Regions from separate parts of the Siminovitchia sp. FSL W7-1587 genome, predicted to be linked through region 2. Evidence: riboswitches for the same ligand, from Rfam matches in the RefSeq annotation. Region 2 holds a riboswitch; the other holds the start of a gene.
The links. Region 2 has a riboswitch for FMN ahead of ribD (bifunctional diaminohydroxyphosphoribosylaminopyrimidine deaminase/5-amino-6-(5-phosphoribosylamino)uracil reductase RibD). Riboswitches for the same ligand answer to the same signal wherever they lie in the genome.
Positions count from the first base shown of each region.

Region 1: it holds a riboswitch for FMN, as region 2 does, so the genes downstream of both, NST31_RS20850 (ECF transporter S component) here and ribD (bifunctional diaminohydroxyphosphoribosylaminopyrimidine deaminase/5-amino-6-(5-phosphoribosylamino)uracil reductase RibD) in region 2, are expected to answer to the same signal.

Region 1 is NZ_CP150169.1:4,427,041-4,432,409, forward strand. It holds gene NST31_RS20840 (response regulator transcription factor) at 1-693, shown strand, start outside; gene NST31_RS20845 (ATP-binding protein) at 690-2,465, shown strand; FMN riboswitch at 2,590-2,727, shown strand; gene NST31_RS20850 (ECF transporter S component) at 2,878-3,459, shown strand; gene NST31_RS20855 (ferredoxin) at 3,585-3,833, opposite strand; gene NST31_RS20860 (type II CAAX endopeptidase family protein) at 4,090-4,704, shown strand; gene NST31_RS20865 (LysM peptidoglycan-binding domain-containing protein) at 4,688-5,344, shown strand.
Region 2 is NZ_CP150169.1:678,240-683,608, forward strand. It holds gene NST31_RS03270 (bifunctional 3,4-dihydroxy-2-butanone-4-phosphate synthase/GTP cyclohydrolase II) at 1-34, opposite strand, end outside; gene ribE (riboflavin synthase) at 507-1,151, opposite strand; gene ribD (bifunctional diaminohydroxyphosphoribosylaminopyrimidine deaminase/5-amino-6-(5-phosphoribosylamino)uracil reductase RibD) at 1,132-2,250, opposite strand; FMN riboswitch at 2,400-2,541, opposite strand; gene NST31_RS03285 (nitric oxide synthase oxygenase) at 3,238-4,341, shown strand; gene aceA (isocitrate lyase) at 5,235-5,369, opposite strand, start outside.

The DNA.
Region 1 (5,369 bases), 780 kb from region 2:
GTTGTTGATGATGAAGATCGGATTAGAAGGCTGCTGAAAATGTATCTAGAGCGCGAAAATTATGTGATCGAAGAGGCAGCCGATGGTGAAGAAGCGTTGGAAAAGGCGCTTAGCAAGGATTACGATTGCATTCTACTCGACTTAATGATGCCGAAAAAAGATGGCATTGAAGTATGTAAAGAATTGCGGGAAGAAAAGGCAACACCAGTCATCATGCTTACGGCGAAAGGAGAAGAAGCAAATAGGGTCCAGGGATTTGAAGTGGGAGCAGACGATTATATTGTCAAGCCTTTCAGTCCAAGGGAAGTGGTCCTGCGTGTCAAAGCTGTATTAAGAAGATCTTCGCAAACAAGCTATTTGCACACCGATCCGACTGCGCGGGATATTATTGTTTACCCACATTTATCTATTGACCATGATGCCCACCGGGTGACAGCTGATGGAAAAGAAGTGAATTTGACTCCCAAGGAGTATGAGCTTCTTCACTTCCTGGCCAAATCTCCGGATAAAGTGTTTGATCGCGAGCATTTGCTGAAAGAAGTTTGGCAATATGAGTTTTTTGGCGATTTAAGAACTGTTGATACCCATATCAAAAGGTTGCGGGAAAAATTAAACCGCGTATCCGAAAAAGCGGCAGGAATGATTGTAACTGTTTGGGGAGTAGGATACAAATTTGAGGCAGGCAATGAATGAGGCTTTGGCATAGCGTTGTTGGCAAGCTTTGGATGACCATCCTGCTGCTGGTTTCCTTTGTGTTGATTATTTTGACGATATTGCTGATCCAATTTTTTGAAAAATATTATGTGAATGAAATTGAACAAGATTTATCGGACACCGCCAAGAAGATGTCGAGTATTATCGAATCCCACCGTGATGACGGTCTCGGTGAAGAAATTGTGTTCGAGATTGTCGATGATCCCGTGGGTGTGGCCATTGCCTACAACAAGGACGAGTTTTTATACTCGCCAAACATTGGGAAAGACAATAAAATACCGCCGAGCGTCTTTTTAAACGATGCAGATTTAAAAAAAGTTTTTACCAACAAGGCCGTCATTGAAAAGGAAATATCCTTGTCGGAGATGGAAGAAACCGGCGGACGATTTAAAAACTATATCATTGCCGGGGTGCCTTTCAGTTTGAATGAAGGTGAAAGTGGAGCCATTTTTATCTATCAGTCTCTCGGTGTGTTAAAGGAAACGACAAAACAAACAGCAAATTTGATTTTGCTTGCGGCCGGAATCGCGATCGTGTTGACGACTGTATTTGCTTTCTTCTTATCAACACGTATTACTGCACCTCTCAGAAAAATGAGAGAGGCCGCCTTCGAGCTTTCAAAAGGATACTTTGATACACGTGTTCCCTTTTTGACTCATGATGAAATCGGCGAACTGGCCAATGCTTTTAATCAGATGGGGAAACGGCTGAAGTTTAATATGAACGTACTTCGCCAGGAGAAAGAACAGCTTACGAGCATATTAAGCAGTATGGCGGACGGCGTTATGACATTCAGCCGCGACGGTACGATTTTAATTACAAATCCTCCGGCAGAGCGTTTTCTGCATCTATGGCCTTACGATGAAATGGATTCGGAACACCCTATGCCTTCTGAATTGGCTGCTTTGCTTGAGAAAGCGATTGCCGATGAGGCGGAGCAAACCGGGGAACTTTCTATTCAGGGGAGATATTATGTCGTGATTGTAAGTCCGCTCTATACCCATGACCAGAAAAACGTCCGGGGCGCGGTAGCCGTTATCAGGGACATGACAGAAGAGCGGCGCCTTGACAAGTTACGCATTGATTTCGTGGCCAATGTTTCCCATGAACTCCGGACGCCGATCGCCATGCTCCAAGGATACAGTGAAGCCATTATTGATGATATTGCCGGATCAGAAGAAGAAAAGCGGGAAATTATTAAAATCATCTATGACGAATCGCTGAGAATCGGCAGGCTTGTTAATGAGTTGCTCGATTTAGCCAGAATGGAAGCGGGCCATACAGCGCTTCATTATGAAAAAGTGGATGTTGGCAAATTTGTGCAAAGAATCACATCCAAATTTCAGGCCATTGCGCGGGAGAACAACATTGAACTCAAAAGCAGTGTCGAAGATAACGTATATTTTTCACTTGACTCTGATCGCATTGAACAAGTGTTGACCAATCTGATTGATAATGCCATTAGGCATACGCATGAAGGGGGAAATATACAGGTCAGCCAGACAACTGTCGACAATGGTATTATGATCACAGTTGAAGATGATGGAACCGGTATTCCCGAAGAGGACCTGCCTTTTGTGTTTGAAAGATTTTATAAGGCAGATAAAGCAAGGACAAGAGGAAAGTCCGGAACTGGCCTGGGGCTTGCCATTGCCAAAAATATCATCGACGCCCATAATGGCAGGATGACGGTGGCCAGCAAACTTGATGAAGGGACAACCTTTACGATTTTCCTGCCGACTGCTAAATAACAGATAGTGTTGAAGCTTGGCGTTAATTCTTGTTTCATGGGTAACATGATTGGTCATTGATCTAAATATTTCACTTCACATAAATCATTTTTTATTGTATAATGACACCTAACAACAATATATGATTCATCTTCGGGGCGTGGTGAAATTCCCGACCGGCGGTGATGAAGCCTTAGAGCTTCTAAGCCCGCGAGCCTCTTTAGGGGCAGGATTTGGTGTGAATCCAAAGCCGACAGTACAGTCTGGATGGGAGAAGATGAAGGTTGCCGTGCGTTCAAAATTGCAAAATTTGGACGTTTATTGCGCATGCCGATCATTCTCCCTCAAAGTCGATTCTTTGAGGGTTTTTATTTGGCGATGATGCCGGCAAACCTTTCTTCGAAATGAGATGAATCTCAAAGGAGAGAGGATCTTGAGAAAATTGAATACGAAATCATTTGTAGCTATTGGAATGCTGAGCAGCCTATCATTCATTTTAATGCTCATTAAATTTCCAATTCCGCCGTTTCCGGCATATTTGACGGTAGATTTCAGCGATATTCCCGCGTTAATCGCCGGGTTGATGTTTGGCCCGTTGGCGGCAGTTTTGGTCGAGTTGATCAAAAACATCATTGATTATCTCATGATCGGCAGTGAAGCAGGTATTCCTGTTGGAAATTTTGCCAACTTTATTGCGGGAATCGTTTTTGTTCTTCCGACTTACTATGTTTTTAAACGACTTAATAAAAAATGGGGCCTTGCTGTTTCACTTATTGTCGGAACGTTATTCATGTCGCTTTTTATGAGTTTTTTAAATTATGTCGCGATACTCCCCGCCTACATCATTTTGTTGGGATGGGACCCGATGTCCACCTCCGCGCTAAGGCAATTGGTCGTGGCAGCGATCTTGCCGTTTAATATCATCAAAGGACTGATTGTAACAGTTATTTTCTTATTGATTTATGCGCGTATGAAAAACTGGATCGAAAAGCAGGCCGTTTATAAAAATGCATAAACCAAAAAGCGCCGTTTTCGGCGCTTTTCTACTTGTTAAGCGAATCTGCAAGCTTTTGTTCGTTATGATTCTCCGCATTGACCAAGTAGGCTCTCAGCCTCTCGGCGATTTGCAGGAACGCAAGCTTATTCAAACTTTAAGGCATCTCCATCAAACGGTTCATCGGCAACTTTGATTGAATCCGTTGGGCAACCTTCAAACGCGTCCATCATGTCATCCTCCAATATATCAGGCACTTCCTCTGTACCTTGATTATGATCAAGGACGACGTAAGCAAGTCCATCATCATCATAGTCATATATGTCAGGTGCAGCGGCTCCGCATGCTCCACACGCTATGCAAGTATCCTGGTCAACAATCGTAAACTTTGCCACACAAAAAACCTCCATATGATTCAGAATATGTGAATCATAATATTTTCATTACTGAATATATATTAATGCTCCTCCTTAGACATTTCAACAATATAAACCGGGAAGTAAAAAAATATTTTCATGAATCTTTTTTATTGTTGACGAAGGAGGGGGAACATAGTCGAAAAATTGAATTCATGATAAAATATAGTTGCAATGAGAATGTTATAAAGTTCATCATTGTGAAATATAAAAATGATTTAAAAGAGTGGACTTCATGAAAATAAAAAAACAGGCTGATCTCATCAGCAAAATGACCAGGAAAGAACTTTTGCTAGACTTATACATCACACAGCTGATTATATTGTTGATGGCCGTCATCTCTGGATCGTTTTTAGTGGAGAGCTTTTGGGATCCGGACCTTTTTTTTCGGTTTGAAGCAAAATGGATTGTGCTTGGTGCGGTCAATGGGGTAGCCGTTGTCCTCATTGATATCCTGCTCATGAATTTTTTACCTGACAAGTATTATGATGACGGCGGTATCAATACAAAACTATTTTCCGGCATGTCTTACTGGAATATAGCTGTTGTTGCAGGCGTTGTCGCTGTTTCAGAGGAATTATTGTTTAGGGGAATTCTTCAAACCAAGTTTGGCCTTATCATCGCCAGCATTATATTTGCTTTGATACATATACGTTATTGGACACATTGGTATCTAATCGTCAATGTCCTTGTATTGAGTTTTTGGATCGGGATTGTATATGAATGGTCCGGAAATCAATTGTTCGCTGTCATGGCGATGCACTTTACAATCGATTTTTTGCTGGGAATATATATAAAAAAGAAGTTTGATCAACAACATAAGAAGGGGTTAAATGATGGGTATGAATAAAAAGGGAAATGAATCGGGTGCAAAAATAGAAAGTCTGCCTTCAAGGACGGAATACCACAGATCAAGACATAAAAAAAAGCGTAAGGTGAAAATATCCGTTCCGCTTATCCTGGTGATGGTGCTGTTGTTGCTTCCGGTTGCGATATTGGCAATCATTAACGGCAGCGACAAGTCAAATGCCGATCGTGTAAACTCCAGTTCCGGGGAAGAAGTCCTTTTTGAGACTGATGAAGCGAAATCCTCAAAAGATACTGAAAAAGAGGTAAGTGAAAAAGAACAGAAACAAGAGGCAGAAAAAGAGAATACTGCGCAGCAAAAGGAAGAATCAACTGAGGTCAAAGAACAGGAGCCTCCGCCAAAACAAGAGGTGAAAAAAGAGGTACCGGTTAAAGAGGAACCTAAAAAGGAAGAGCCGATAAAGCAGACACCCAAAAAGGAAACGACACCTAGCAACAATGAACAAGCTCAGCAGGGGCAGGATGGTGTCATTTATCATCAAGTACAACCTGGAGAAACCTTGTTTAGAATAGCGATGAATTATTATAAATCCCAGCAAGGTGTTGACAAAATCAAACAGGCAAACGGATTATCCAGCAATGAAATCAGTGTCGGCCAAACGTTAAAAATTCCTAAGCCATAAAGATTTATCATAGATGCCCAAGCTG
Region 2 (5,369 bases):
ATTCTTCCAATGCAGTTTCAATATCAGCAAACATATTTTCACCTCCATACTTTCTCCATTCAGAACTGATCAAATAAAGTGAAACTTCATTCAGTAGGGCTCCTACTGAATGTTAGTTGAACCAATCGGGCATTTAGGTGCCGTTTGCTCCCACTTAGACCTTTTGTATTCACTCAAGATTTTGAAAGGGGAGTCTTACGGCACCTTACATGCACACATGCTACAAATCGGAATACTAGCAACTTTTTTAAAATCCTTGCGACCTTTTTGGAATACTAGCTACTTGACTTCTTTTACTTTCGACTTTTACGAAATAGTAGCGGCTTGACTCTAATTACTAGCAACTTTCTGAAATAGTAGCGGCTTGACTCATTTACTTTCAACTTTTACGAAATAGTAACGGCTTGGCTCTAATTACCAGCAACTTTCTGAAATAGTAGCGGCTTGACTTACATAACTAGTCACTTGTCCAGATTACTAGCGACTTTCCCCTTGAAATACGGAATTTATAAAAAACCATTGTTGACAAGGGTTTCCATTGTGACACCCCTGTTTGATTGGCCTGTTTTGTTGAGCATATGAAAGACATATTTTGCAAGCATGTCACATTCTATATTTACTGGATCTCCAACCGCTTTTTCGGCCAGAATGGTTGCTGTTTGTGTATGCGGAATGAGGGAAATAGTAATGTTGTTTCCCTTCACGCCAAACACGGTCAATGAGGTTCCATCAATGGCAATCGAACCTTTATCATGAATAAAGGAATGACATGTATCGGGTACTTGAATCGTTACATACAACGCGTTCTCACTGCGCTTTTTCTCTATAATGGTACCTGTGCCGTCGACGTGGCCGCTCACAAAATGTCCTCCGAATCTGCCATCGGCTCTCATTGCCCGTTCAAGGTTGACAACCGAACCAGTCCGCAATTTTTTCAAGGCGGTGGCCATATACGTTTCAGGCATGATGTCGGCCGCAAAGGAATTGGCATCAAACTTAGAAACTGTAAGACATACACCATTGACAGCGATACTGTCTCCTAAATGAACATCTTGCAACACTGTTTTGGCTGCAATCATGATCGTAAAGGATGTAGAACCGTGTACCACCTTCGAAACAGTTCCAATTTCTTCAACAATCCCGGTAAATATCGTCTTCTCCCCCTTCCTTTGGCACAGCAATAATCTTAATGTCGGGACCTACTTTTTCAACCGCTTGGAACGCGATGGGGGTTCCTTCTTTTATCAGCTCTTTTGGCGTTCCGCCAAACACTGGGCGGCCTTTATCATCAGATAATATCCTTGGCGCCATATACATGATTATTTCTTGAAATGCCTGAGCCTGAATAAAAGAAGAATGGACCGTACTTCCTCCTTCAACAAACAATGAAGTAATTTGTTCTTCTCCCAGCCACGTAAGCAGTGAATCAATATGAATCATGTCTGATGGCATTCTTTTTACTTGTACACCCAGTTGTTCAAGAGCAACCTGTCTGCTTTGTTGAGCACCTTTCCCGCACACAACAATGACTGGGGCGACACTATCATGAAGCATATTGGCTTGCAAAGGTATGGTTAAAAGGGTATCTAACAAAATTCGAATGGGATGTATTCCACCTTGGGGCAATCGAGTGGTGAGATGGGGGTTATCGGCCAGGACTGTGTTCACACCAATTAAAATCGCATCGTGGCGATGGCGATATTCATGAACATCCATCCGCGCCTCTTTTGAAGTAATCCATTTGCTGTTCCCGCTCGCAGCTGCTGTTTTTCCGTCGAAGGTAACAGCTGTTTTCAATGTGACGAACGGCTTTTTTGTTTTGATAAAATGAAAATAGTGTTTATACAAAGTTCGGGAAACATCTTCACATATTCCCGCCTCAACAAAAATTCCGGCATCGCGCAATTTGTCTGCGCCTTTTCCCCCAACAAGCGGGTTCGGATCAACACTCGCGATATAGACATTTCTAATCTTTTTGCGAATGATCAGGTTTGCGCATGGCGGCGTTTTCCCCGTATGTGAACAAGGTTCAAGCGTAACATACAGATCGGCTCCTTCAGCCTTGTCTCCCGCCTGCATAAGCGCATTTACTTCTGCATGCGGCTCTCCGGCTTTCATATGCGCTCCCATACCGATGATCCGGCCGTCTTTTACAACGACACAACCAACGGGCGGGTTCGGGCTTGTTTGTCCGATAACAGACTCGGCAAGCTGCAATGCCAATTTCATATAAAATTCTTTATCAGGCATGGCTCCTCCTTTCAAAATGACCATGATCTCGACGGAAAAGCCCCGAAACGATTTGTTTCGGGGCTTAAAAGAACAGCAAAGTTAACGTTTGGACAAAGCTTTTCCATAGAAAAATAAGCATGCTTACAAGCATGTTTTGTCCTAACGCCAGTTTCCTTCTCCCATCCAGACTATCACTGTCGGCTTTGGAATTTCACCAAATCCACCGTCTTGACACAAGACGGGTCACGGGCTAAGAGAGATCATCTCATCACCGCCGGTAGGGATTTTCACCCTGCCCCGAAGGAAAACTTATTCGAATTTTTATGATCACTGGTTTCTCCCTTTACTCGAAAGTGTTTATTATAAACATTTATGCGTTAGAAAAACGACCAAACGTCTACCAGTGATTTTACACTTTCGATTGGTTAAATTCTATCAGCATAAAAAAATAAAAGCAAGAGCTTTCTTGTCGGGGGTTTTCCGACAGCCTGTAAAAGCAAGAGCTTTCTTTCTCTTACTTCCCACCAAACCATTCAAAGAACGATTTTTTTGAAGCTTTATAAGACGTCCCACTTTAGCCACACTGAGTAGTTCATATATCAGGCGCCTATCACTGTTGAGGATGCTTCGGTTCTAACGCTTCTGGTAATTAAACAATTGCAATAGATAATCCATCTTAACATCAATTCTCATGAAATTCACCTTTATGAACACACACATTACCGTTCTGAAGTTCTTAAACCTTTTCTTTTAACCGTGCGTGATCGTCGTGTGCTCATTAAAAACATGTATAAATCACATAAAAAGCAAGTGAACGATTTTTAAGGCCTTGAACTGACGCCCCATTATGAATCGTAATAATACATAACTTTGCACTTTATTTATGTAAAAAAGGATCTTCCCAGTCATATCTATCGAATAAAAAGTTCACTAAATATGCATGTTATTTAAGTACTGCAATCATGTATTAGTGATAAACTAACTAGATGTATGGAGTTGATATGAATGATTCAGCATGTGAAAACACATCAATTACTCATGGAAGCAGCCCACTTTATAAATAATTGTTACAGTGAACTTGGGATTTCTAAAGAAAAGCAATTGAAACGAATTGAGGAAATAAAAAATGAAATAAACGCTACCGGAACTTATGTTCACAAGACTTTTGAATTAGAACACGGAGCCAAAATGGCGTGGCGAAATAGTAATCGCTGTATAGGGCGATTGCTCTGGAATAGGCTGCATGTTTTTGATGCGCGGCATGTACAAACAGCAGACGACGCCTATAAAACATTAATAAAACATATTGAATATGCTACAAATAATGGGAAAATCAGGCCTACTATCACGATCTTTGCGCCCCGAAAAAACGGAAAAAATCCAATCAGAGTTTGGAACCATCAATTAATACGTTATGCCGGATACAAAGAAGGCGATCAAGTAATTGGAGATTCAACGTCTATCAAATTGACCAACATGTGCGTAAAAATGGGGTGGCGAGGAAACAAAACCCCCTTCGATATTCTTCCGCTTGTCGTTCAAGAATATGGGGAAGAACCAAAGCTATATGAGATTCCCAAGGAAATGGTGAAAGAAGTTCCTATAACTCACCCGGAGCTTACTGGTTTTAGCAAGCTGGATATAAGGTGGTACGCTGTTCCCATTATTTCAGATATGCGTTTAGAGATAGGCGGAATTGATTATCCGCTGGCTCCGTTTAATGGTTGGTATATGGGGACCGAAATTGGAGCAAGAAACTTGGCGGATGAAGACCGTTATCATTTACTGCCAAAAGTGGCGGAAATCATGGGCTTGGATATTCAGTCCAACCGATCATTATGGATGGACAAAGCTTTAATTGAATTAAATATCGCGGTGTTGCATTCTTATGAAAAAGCGGGTGTCACGATTGTCGACCATCATACGGCAGCCAAGCAATTGAAACAATTTGAAGAAAACGAAATAAAAAGCGGACGCCCGGTCACCGGGGATTGGACATGGCTTATTCCACCAATATCTCCAGCAACAACTCATATTTTTCATAAACCTTATAACAACGAAATTTTAACCCCTAACTACTTTTATCAAGAAGATCCTCAAGAAAGCTAAACAGTCAATTTCCAACAATGAGTTGATTGAAACAGTTTGGGCTTTCCTATTTATTGTTGCTTTGAGAATTGTTTTTGACATGTGAAAATAATTGTGAATGAAAGGCCAGAAAGAATGGACGCTTTTTTAACGTGATGGTTCATGTGCCAAATGCTTTTTTTCAGTTGCCCATCCGCAATTTTCTAGATAACCCTTTTCAAAACATCCATAATCCCTCTAAGGACACATGTAGCAGGCAATGCCAAGTATACCCTAATGGGTGTGTGTCCTTATTTGGGGCTTCTTAAAAAAATGTTGGGGATGATTCTGTACGTTACGATTGCATTTACGGCAAGATTGGATTTATTCCCTGTAAAACAGGCTGAAATAACTGCTTCGGAAGCACCGCCTCTTTTTACAATTTATCCGAAGAACTCCTGTCTACATGCTGTTTATTGTTCAGCCGGATTTTTCAAAAACGAAATATTCACAAAAATGATTCTTCATGAGCAGAAGCTATGATATACTTTGATTGTACAATAGAAGAAGGCTCTCTCAAGGGTGGTCTGGCTCACTCCCGGTGAAAGGGGGTGATGCCATTGACGGTATTTGAAGCGCTGTCACTTATGATTGCTTTCGGCGCTTTGATCGCGATACTGTCCGAAGACAAAAAGAAATAGACCTCCCTTGAGCCCTCGACAAGTTTAGGGGATCGGTCTATTTCATGTAGACAATCTGAGCCGGCCGCTCTTGAAAGGGCGGCTATTGTACGAGGCCGCAAGTGTCGGCAACACTTGCGGTCCTTTTTATTTTACTTATGTCGTACCCTTTTTATAACATATTATTTTATCGATTACAATAAACAATATGCCCCGGCAGGAACAATCCTTGCCAAGGCATATGCATTTTCTTTACTAAAATTGCGCGGCTTCTGTCGATCCAGCCAACGCTGTTGTGGAAGACTTTCCGCCCGAAATGACGAGAGATACTTCATCGAAATAGCCGGTTCCGACTTCACGCTGATGGCGAGTTGCCGTATATCCGTCAGA